DNA from 3 places in the Bacillus sp. JJ1533 genome. Region 2 is predicted to be linked to each of the others. Evidence: riboswitches for the same ligand, from Rfam matches in the RefSeq annotation. Region 2 holds a riboswitch; each other region holds the start of a gene.

Region 1 (3,279 bases), on a different contig from region 2:
AGTATAGACTCTGTTTTAATATCCTGTTAAGGAGATGGTTCTGATGATGAATCGTGTCGTTCTAGTAGGGAGACTTACAAAGGACCCAGAATTACGATATACCCCAAGTGGAGTTGCAGTTGCAACCTTCACACTTGCAGTGAATCGAGCATTTACGAATCAGTCAGGTGAACGTGAGGCTGACTTCATTAATTGCGTTGTTTGGCGCCGACCAGCTGAAAATGTTGCAAACTTCCTCAAAAAAGGAAGCTTAGCTGGCGTTGATGGTCGTATTCAAACAAGAAATTATGAAGGTCAGGATGGCAAACGCGTATATGTTACTGAGGTTGTAGCGGAAAGTGTTCAATTCCTTGAACCTAGAAATGCGAATGACCAACAGCGCAGCAGTGGAGGTAACTTTGGCGGAAACCAAGGCGGAGGCTATGGTGGAAATCAAGGTGGATATGGTGGCAACCAGGGTGGAAACCAAGGCGGATACTCTCCATTTGGACAGAGTCAGAACCCAAATCAAAACCAGGGACCTACAAGAGTAGATCAAGATCCATTTGCAAATGACGGACAACCTATTGATATTTCAGATGATGATCTTCCATTCTAACTTGTAAGTCATTCAATATAATATAATTTGGAAGGAGGAAAAACAAATGGCAGGCGGACGTAAAGGTGGACGTGCAAAACGTCGTAAAGTGTGTTACTTCACAGCTAATGGTATTACACACATCGATTACAAAGAAGTAGATTTACTTAAAAAATTCGTTTCTGAGCGTGGTAAAATCTTACCTCGTCGTGTAACAGGTACAAGCGCTAAATACCAACGTAAATTAACAGTTGCTATTAAACGTGCTCGTCAAATGGCATTATTACCATATGTATCTGGTGAGTAATAAATAAAAGCGATGATCGCCAATGCGGTCATCGCTTTTTTAGTTCTTATTGAAATTCTTAAGCACCATTTCTATGGTCCCTTTGAAACTTATATACTTTGTTTTAATACAAAAAAGCGTGGTGAAGCTAGTATTAATAAAGTCATGACTATGGAACAGAATATGAAAGCACCAAGCATAGTGATGATGTTCGCCGTTAAGGAGAACCATATGGCGTCAAATCCTGTAAGCTGTTCAGCAAAGAAGACAAATCCTGATACAAAATGCCAGAAATAACGAGCTAAGCTGCCGATAAAAATGGCTGAAATAATGAAGGCTAGTGATTTTCCTTTATTACCTTCATTTAAGCTTTTCTGAACACTGTTTTTAAATAATCCAGCAAACCCAATGAAAGAAAATGCTAAGAAATAGTCAATGGCCCCTTGAACTGGATGGATAATCCACGGATCAAAAATGACTTGTAAAAGTCCCCATAAGAATCCTGAAAGAAATCCAATTTTAAATCCCCATCTAAGAGCTACAATAAATACCGGAATCATTGCAAATGATATCGAGATTGATGGCCCGAATTTAATTGATGGTACAAACATATCCAGCGCTAGCGCCAATACCGCAAAAATCGCAGCTTCGATCATTGCCTGTAATCTTGTGTTTCTCATAAAAAAATCCCCCTTGAAGTATGTTGTAAATGAACGTACCCCAAGGGAGAACAACTTTAATAAAAGTAGTGGTTCTCAACATTTTTCCACATCCCTACGCTAGATTTAACTAACAGGTTCGAAGGGTCTGAACATTCATGTTCACTCTCAGCAAAATTGCTCCCCTTGTGGTTACGTTTCCTTATATAAATACTATCATAATCCAAAATAGGGAAAAGTAAAACAAAAAGATTCGGCACAGAGGGACTTTGATTGAAAGCGACACGTACGAAGTCACTAAATCCTGTGGAATTCCAAAAGTTGAAGACTTTCTAGTAAATCTTTAAAATAGAAGGTGATGAACAAATAGGTTCAGTTGCCATATAAGTTGAGGTGAAAAGGTGAAAAACGCAAAAATTATAACAGAAGGCGCAATGCTATTAGCCATATATAGTGTATTGTTACTCCTTACATTATATCTACCACTGCTTGGAGTAGTACTTTCATTCCTTTTGCCCATTCCGTTTATCCTGTTTACGGTGAAATATAAGGTTAAGCAGTCATTGCTATTTATTCTAATTGCTTTTTTATTATCGGGTTTATTAGGTTCTGTCTTTGGGGTTATACATACGATTATGTTTGGAATTACAGGAATCCTGTTAGGTGAACTAATTAACCGAGGAAGAAGCGGGATTGATCTATTTTTGGGGTCTTGTTTGTCATACTTGTTCTCAATCGTGCTTCTGTATGTAACAGCCATTTTGGTTTTGCAAATTGATGTCTTTGATATGATTCGTGAAAGCTCACGGGAATCTTTTGCAATGGCTGAGAGTATAATGAGGGCAACAGGAGGCGAAGTAAATACCGAGGTCGTAACGCAACTGGAAGACTCAATAGAGATGATGCAGTACATGATCCCAAGCATGTTTGTTTTACTTGCAATGCTTTTTGCTTTTGTAACGGTTGTCGCCATGAAACCGGTGCTTGTACGACTTCAGGTTAAAATGAATCCATTTCCGCCATTTCGTGAGATTTCGTTTCCTAAGAGCATCTTATGGTATTACTTACTGATTTTACTTTTTAGCTTTGTTGAAATGGAAAAAGGCACGTTTGGGTATACTGCCTTTTTAAATCTCTTTTTTGTTTTGCAGATGTTTATGGTGATTCAAGGTTTATCTTTTATTTATTATTTTTGTCATCAAAAAGGAATTACAAAGGCTGTGCCTATTGTACTGACGATTCTTTCACCATTTCTCCTTTATATTATTCGAATCTTAGGTATAATTGACTTAGGATTCCAACTGCGAAATCGAATTAGTGGAAAGAAGTAAATCAAAGCTTTAGGAGCTGAAATTACATGCCAGACTTTTACAACAGAAGGTTATTTCGCTATCCTATCTATGCATTGCTTGTGATTACAGGTATTTTTAGTGCAATTCTTACTTATTTTAAATGGATAATTGGGTTAGCATGTTTTTTGCTCCTTGGATTGATTGTGTATTTTTTATACAAAGCAAACTCACTTATGAAAAAAGAAATGGAGCATTATATCTCGACCCTTTCGTACCGTTTAAAAAAAGTTGGCGAAGAAGCTTTAATGGAAATGCCGATTGGGATCTTGCTTTATAATGATGAGTTTCAGGTGGAGTGGGCGAACGCCTATTTATCGAATTTTCTTGATGCTGATACTCTTGTAGGGAGATCTCTTTATGAGGTTGAAGAACTGATTGTTCCATTAATTCAACAAGAAGTCGAAA
Region 2 (3,279 bases):
GTTGTCACATTTAGGTAAGGACAGGACTTTCGTGCTATACTTAGAGAGAACTCATGAATATAAGGAGTTTTTAAATGAAATTAACAAATTATACGGATTATTCGTTACGTGTTTTAATGTATTTGGCAATGAAAAATGAAGAAGAATTATGCACCATCCAAGAAATTGCAGAAGCATATAATATATCAAGAAATCATTTAATGAAAATCATTCATCATTTAGGAAAACTAGAATATATCAAAACAATTCGAGGGCGTAATGGTGGCTTTAGGCTTGCGAAGCATCCGAAGGATATTAATATTGGGGAAGTCGTTTCAAATACAGAAGAGGACTTTAATATCGTTGATTGCTTTAAAGAAGGAGGGGGCTATTGCTCAATCTCGCCATCTTGTAAACTAAAACATGCCTTGTATGAAGCATTACAGGCTTTCATAAATGTATTGAATGGGTATACATTAGAGGATCTTGTTACTAATAAAACAGATTTGCTTGATTTATTTCGTTTGCAAGAAGAGAAGTAATGTGGGAAATAACATTCCCTTTCCGGTCTGACTCTCCAATAGGAACCAATACTAGTCGTTTAACATACATTTAAGTAGACGAAGTAATTAGAAAATTGGTTTTAAAGGAGAAGGAGAGAGATGATAAGACATACGCCTGGTTTTTATTGCCCTTATTGTCACGGATACGTAGAACCACGGAATTGGTATGACGAATACTATTACCAACAGTACTCTGTACCATACTATGGGTGGGATTGGAATCGGAATCCTGAAACGATTTTAGGAAAAGCAACTTGGACATGGGGCGGAACACCAACAAAATGTGAAATCGGATGGTCCTATGATAACAATATGACCGTAGCAGTCAGCGAAAACAGCCCATTTAAATGTGGTCAGCGATTACGAATTCGTAATGTGTCATTTGTCCCGAATCAAGACATCATTGTAACAGTAGTAGACCAAGTGAAGAAATTCCCTGCTAATCGAATCAATCTTCATCGAAAAGCATTTGAAGCCTTGGGTGCATCACCTAGTGTAGGGGTATTAAATGTAGAAATTACGCCTATCGATTAAAAGACTCAAAGGAGAACAATCCCTAAATTGTCCTCCTTTTTTCATGCTATTTTTCTTATTCCATTTGATCCATAAGCTCGCGATGATTTTCCTCATCATTTTCTTTAAGAAGATTTTCTGAATGTAATGCATCATAAGCTGGATTTGTAATATAAAGAACCTGGTTCTTCAGATGTTCATCTTTCTTCACAAATATCCATCCTTTCCCATTTCTTATTTTACTAATATGGCTGTTTTTAGATTGTTTTAGACACAGAAAATCTTTTAATAAATTTTTATATTAGCAAGCACATTTTTATATTCCCATCATATACTACTTATTGTGTGAGAAATTGTTAGAAGGGAAGTATAAAGATGAGCAACGAGATTAAAACACCAGTTACCAACGACTACAAGGACAAAGAAGGGTACAAAGTAATCAAAGTCAATCTAAACAATCCAACAGAAAATTTATTTGCAGTCGTAACTCCTATAAAGATGCAGTAATCTAATTAAAATACTATCTTTTCGTACGTATTCTTACATAGAAAAGATGGTATTTTTTATTTTGCTAGAAATAGAACCTGAAGTACAAGGGGAGTAAATACATTTAAAGGGCTCAATCAAATACCTTTACTTTTTGGCATGAACATACTATGCTTAAAGAAAGAATATTCGCAAACTACTAGGGGTGCCCAATTGGGCTGAGAGAAAAACGGACGTTTTTTAACCCTTTGGACCTGATCCGGCTAATACCGGCGGAGGAAAGTAGAGTGGAAACTTCCATTTTCTCTTGATACCAATGCCAGGTCCATTAATGTGGACTTGGCTTTTTTGCGTTTTTCTTATTTACTATTTTAGGAGGCTACTAGAATGAAATTACAGAATCAGGTTATTCTTGTCACAGGAGGCGCTCGTGGATTAGGGAAGGAGATTGTAAAAGCGTTCGCTAATCAAGGAGCGAAAGTAGTTATTAATTATTTCAATAGTGAAGCAAAAGCCTATGCTTTAAAAGAGGAAATTGGTGAAAATGCAATTGCGGTTCAAGCAGATGTCACAAAACGTGAACAGGTAGATAACCTATTTGTTGGAGCGAAAAAGCAGTTTGATCAACCTATTACAACAGTTGTTAATAATGCCTTAATTAATTTTCGTTTCGATCCAATCGCTAGAAAAAATGCAGCAGATATTTCATGGGAGGATTATCACGTACAGCTTGAAGGTGCAATCCGCGGAGCCTTACATACAACCCAGGCAGCGATGTCTGACATGAAGGAGCTAGGATTTGGTCGAATCATAACGATTGGTACAAATCTCTTTCAAAACCCTGTTGTTGCTTATCATGATTACAACACAAGCAAAGCAGCACTTCTAGGATTTACACGAAACATGGCAAAAGATTTAGGTGCCTTTGGTATAAATGTGAACATGGTGTCAGGAGGATTGCTCCAAACAACAGATGCGAGTTCCGCAACTTCTGATGAGGTTTTCCAATTAATCAAGGATTCTACACCACTTCAAAAAGTCACAACTCCAGAGGATGTTGCGAACGCTGTTCTATTCTTTGCTTCTCCTTGGAGTAAAGGTGTAACAGGGCAGAACCTAGTTGTTGATGGCGGCCTAGTAATGGATTAAACAACCATGGGAGGTTTCATAATGAGTAAAACATTGAAAATGACAATAACAGCAATGCTTGTTGCGATTGGCACCGTAACAAGCCACCTGTTTGCAATACCCATTGGTTTCACAAAGGTGTTTCCAATGCAGCATTTTATTAATGTACTGTCTGCAGTAATCTTGGGACCAACTTATGCTGTTCTTCAAGCTTTTTTAGTTTCTTTACTTCGGAACATGCTTAGTACAGGCTCCTTATTTGCCTTTCCTGGAAGTATGATCGGAGCGTTTTTAGCGGCGTTTTTATATTCAAAAACAAAGAAAGCCTCAATGGCAATGACTGGTGAAATAATCGGAACAGGTCTATTGGGTGCGATGGCTTGTTACCCAATCGCCACACTCATTCTTGGGCAGGATGCAGCCCTTTTTGGATTTGTACCATCGTTTATCTTTAGTTCGATTGCAGGTTCCATCTTTGGATTTATTATCGTTGGTATCGTATTAAAAAGCCCGGCCTTTAAAACATATCAAGAACGTAACTTCTAATATTCAGAAAAAGACTAAACAGTTTTTGTTTAGTCTTTTTTAAATCATTAGACCACCTATGACA
Region 3 (3,279 bases), on a different contig from region 2:
TATTTAATCAAAGTTACAATGAAGCCTGATATTGCAGAGGACTTGGCACAGGAAGCCATGATGAAAAGCATGGAAAAAATCAAAATGTATAATGGTAAATCAAAATTCTCCTCATGGCTTATCACGATTGCGACTAACCTTTACATTGATGACCTTCGAAAAAAGAAGCGTGAACAAAACTATCAGCAACAGGAACAAGCATTACGTAAAATGAAGTGGCAATTTGAAAACCAGTCAGAGGATTGGAATGATGTTCTTAACGCGTTAGGTAGGCTTTCTGATGAAATTCGGATTCCAATTGTTCTTAAACATTACTATGGGTATTCGTATGAAGAAATAGCGGATATGCTTCATATCGCCATCGGAACTGTGAAATCAAGAATACATAATGGAATTCAAACAGTAAGAAAGGAGTTGAGACCCAATGAAGAAAAACAAACTAGTCCTTCTAAAGAACGAACCACGACATGAAGAAGATATCGAAACAATTCAAGAAATAAATGAAGCTCTTACTAGAATAGATCATCATTACCCGGTTTTCACTCCTGATCTACAAGTATTTGAACAAATGGTTGTAGTTGAACAACAAAAGCAAAAGAAGAAATTTAGACGAGATTTAACCGCATTTATTTTGGTTGCTTTATTCTTGATGACATGTTTAATAACTGCATTCTTCCAACTGCCGCTTGTATTCATCATCATCCAAGGTATTGCAACAATTAGCTTGCCAGTGTATAGTTTCTTTCGTTATCGAAAACGGGTGATTGTCCATGAATACGAATAATACCCTTCTTTTTTTAGTAGTTGTGATTATCGTACTTATTCAAGGTTTATGGTTATTTTTAGATGCGAGAAAGCGGGGCCATAATTATTGGTTTTGGGGAATATGGGGATTAATCCAAACGCCACTACCACTTATCTTTTATCTCATATTTGCAAGGAAAATTTATCGACGCGGAGCAGGTAGGTACTGATGGGGAATGTTGCGAAATATATTGTATTGATGATAGCCGTTGTTGGACAAATCATTGGAATTGTATTTTTATTTATTGATATTTCAAAGGCGCTGACGTTCTATGCGTTTTACATGGTTGCCATTGTTCTATTATTTGCATTATTAGTGTGGGAACGAAAACGAGAGAAAGAGGAGGATGACCAGAATGATTATCGTGACTACTGATTTTGTGCCTGGTAAAGAAATAAAAGAATTAAAAGGGTTTGTAAGAGGTGCTACGGTTCAGTCCAAGCATATTGGTAAAGATATTATGGCAGGACTAAAAACGATTGTTGGTGGAGAAATTTCCGATTACACTGAAATGCTGGAAGAAGCCCGTCAAAAGGCAATTGGCCGAATGGCAGATGACGCGAAGGCAAAGGGGGCCAATGCAGTTATCGCGATGCGTCTACAAACCTCATCTGTTATGCAAAATGCATCTGAAATTATTGCATATGGAACAGCAGTTTATGTAGAGTAAAAAGTAAACCTTAAAAAAAGTCTTGATAATTATTTCCAACATGCTATGATTGGAAATAAGAAAATTGCATAAAAAATTGTAATTCCACTAGGGGTGCCTTTAAAAAGTATATGTATTGATAGGTTAATACCTATAAAACGTTTACTGTAAGGCTGAGATTGAGGATTGATTTATCATAACCTCGAGACCCTTAGAACCTGATCTGGTTGATACCAGCGTAGGGAAGTGGGGAACGGTCTTTTTGTATTTTTATGAAAAAATCCAAACCACTTTCTTTACGTTGCTAAAGAAGGTGGTTTTTTATTTTGCAAATAAGTAAAGGGAGGAAAAATAAACATGTTATTTTCAGAAGAAATTCGTAAAAAGGCAAACGACATTTGGGAGGCAAGCTTTGATCATCCATTTGTCAAAGGGATTGGAGACGGTACATTACCAATTAAGTGTTTCCGCTACTATGTCTTGCAGGATGCCTATTACTTAACTCATTTTGCAAAAGTACAGTCTTTAGGTGCAGCAAAGGCAGAGGATTTACATACGACAAACCGGCTAGCTATTCATGCTCAAGGAACTTACGAGGCCGAACTAGCGCTGCATAAAAGTTTTTCGGAAAGACTTGGGATTACGGAGGAAGAAAGAAAAAACTTCAAACCCGCACCGACAGCATATGCATATACATCACACTTGTATCGAGCCGCTTATTCTGGTCATTTAGGTGATATAATTGCTGCCTTATTGCCTTGTTATTGGCTATATTATGAAATTGGTGAAAGACTTAAAGATTGCAAACCAGAAGAACCGATTTACCAGGAGTGGATTGCGGCGTATGGTGGGGATTGGTTTAAAGAACTAGTTGAAGAACAGATTGATAGAGTAAATGAATTAGCAGAAAAAGCAACGCAAGCCGACCGTGACCGCATGAAAGAACATTTTATGATTAGTAGTCAATACGAATATTCATTTTGGGAAATGGCATACCAATTAGAGAACTGGCCTGTTCAACCAAAACTGTCTGTATGAACGAAGGAAAAGAGGAGAGGTATTAATGAGCAAAGGATTAAAACTAACTGATATTTTGGTTACGATCGTAATAGCCATTGCATTCGGAATTGTTTATATTGTTTGGGGTTCTTTATATTATGTTGTAAAGCCAATTGGACTACATGCCGATCAGTTAATATATGGAATGTGGTTTATAGCAGCGACTGTTGCGTATCTTGTGATTCGTAAACCTGGTGTTGCATTACTGGCGGAAATTGCAGCTGCCTCAGGTGAGTTTATTTTAGGGTCTCCATGGGGCCTAACCGTTCTGCTGTACGGTGTTGTACAGGGGCTGTTTGCTGAAGCAGTGTTTATGCTTTTTCGATATAAAAAATTTAATCTTGCTGTGGTCGTCTTGGCTGCTATAGCTTCTTGTTTAGGGTCAGTAATAATGGATTTTGCATATGGAGAAATTGGTGACTTAGCTGCCTGGAATCTCATTTTATTCCTAGTTGCTAGATTCGTAGGTTCCATCTTGTTTGCCGGTGTATTTGCTTACTATCTAGTAAGTGCCTTGGAAATGACAGGAGTAACAAAACTTGTGCGCCCACTATCCAGCAGTGATTTTGATGCACTAGATCAAAAATAAAAGGGGTCGAACATGGAATCAATTGCCTTTGTAGAAAACCTTCGTTTAACATTTCCTGGAGATAAGTCCTTGCTTTTTAAGGACTTATCTTGCCATATTAAAAAAGGAGAGAAGATATTAATTCTAGGACCTTCAGGATGTGGGAAATCGACAATCCTTCAAGTATTAAGCGGGATT

Evidence for each region. A riboswitch is a leader RNA that binds a small molecule or an ion and turns the genes downstream of it on or off. The one in region 2 is predicted to bind thiamine pyrophosphate.
Region 1: another riboswitch for thiamine pyrophosphate. It lies ahead of thiT (energy-coupled thiamine transporter ThiT); the one in region 2 lies ahead of V7138_RS17210 (3-oxoacyl-ACP reductase).
Region 3: another riboswitch for thiamine pyrophosphate. It lies ahead of tenA (thiaminase II); the one in region 2 lies ahead of V7138_RS17210 (3-oxoacyl-ACP reductase).

Annotation. Positions count from the first base shown of each region.
Region 1 is NZ_JBALOV010000031.1:27,797-31,075, forward strand. Features, by position in the region: gene ssb (single-stranded DNA-binding protein) at 44-598, shown strand; gene rpsR (30S ribosomal protein S18) at 645-884, shown strand; gene thiT (energy-coupled thiamine transporter ThiT) at 974-1,543, opposite strand; TPP riboswitch at 1,618-1,719, opposite strand; gene V7138_RS16255 (YybS family protein) at 1,924-2,853, shown strand; gene V7138_RS16260 (DHH family phosphoesterase) at 2,880-3,279, shown strand, end outside.
Region 2 is NZ_JBALOV010000032.1:96,659-99,937, forward strand. Features, by position in the region: gene V7138_RS17190 (RrF2 family transcriptional regulator) at 75-521, shown strand; gene V7138_RS17195 (RlpA-like double-psi beta-barrel domain-containing protein) at 642-1,076, shown strand; gene V7138_RS17200 (hypothetical protein) at 1,132-1,266, opposite strand; gene V7138_RS17205 (hypothetical protein) at 1,431-1,562, shown strand; TPP riboswitch at 1,733-1,839, shown strand; gene V7138_RS17210 (3-oxoacyl-ACP reductase) at 1,929-2,690, shown strand; gene thiW (energy coupling factor transporter S component ThiW) at 2,712-3,215, shown strand; gene V7138_RS17220 (Na+/H+ antiporter NhaC family protein) at 3,255-3,279, opposite strand, start outside.
Region 3 is NZ_JBALOV010000026.1:107,415-110,693, forward strand. Features, by position in the region: gene sigY (RNA polymerase sigma factor SigY) at 1-471, shown strand, start outside; gene V7138_RS13800 (YxlC family protein) at 425-784, shown strand; gene V7138_RS13805 (sigmaY antisigma factor component) at 771-974, shown strand; gene V7138_RS13810 (hypothetical protein) at 974-1,180, shown strand; gene V7138_RS13815 (YbjQ family protein) at 1,161-1,475, shown strand; TPP riboswitch at 1,555-1,716, shown strand; gene tenA (thiaminase II) at 1,812-2,492, shown strand; gene V7138_RS13825 (ECF transporter S component) at 2,518-3,102, shown strand; gene V7138_RS13830 (ABC transporter ATP-binding protein) at 3,115-3,279, shown strand, end outside.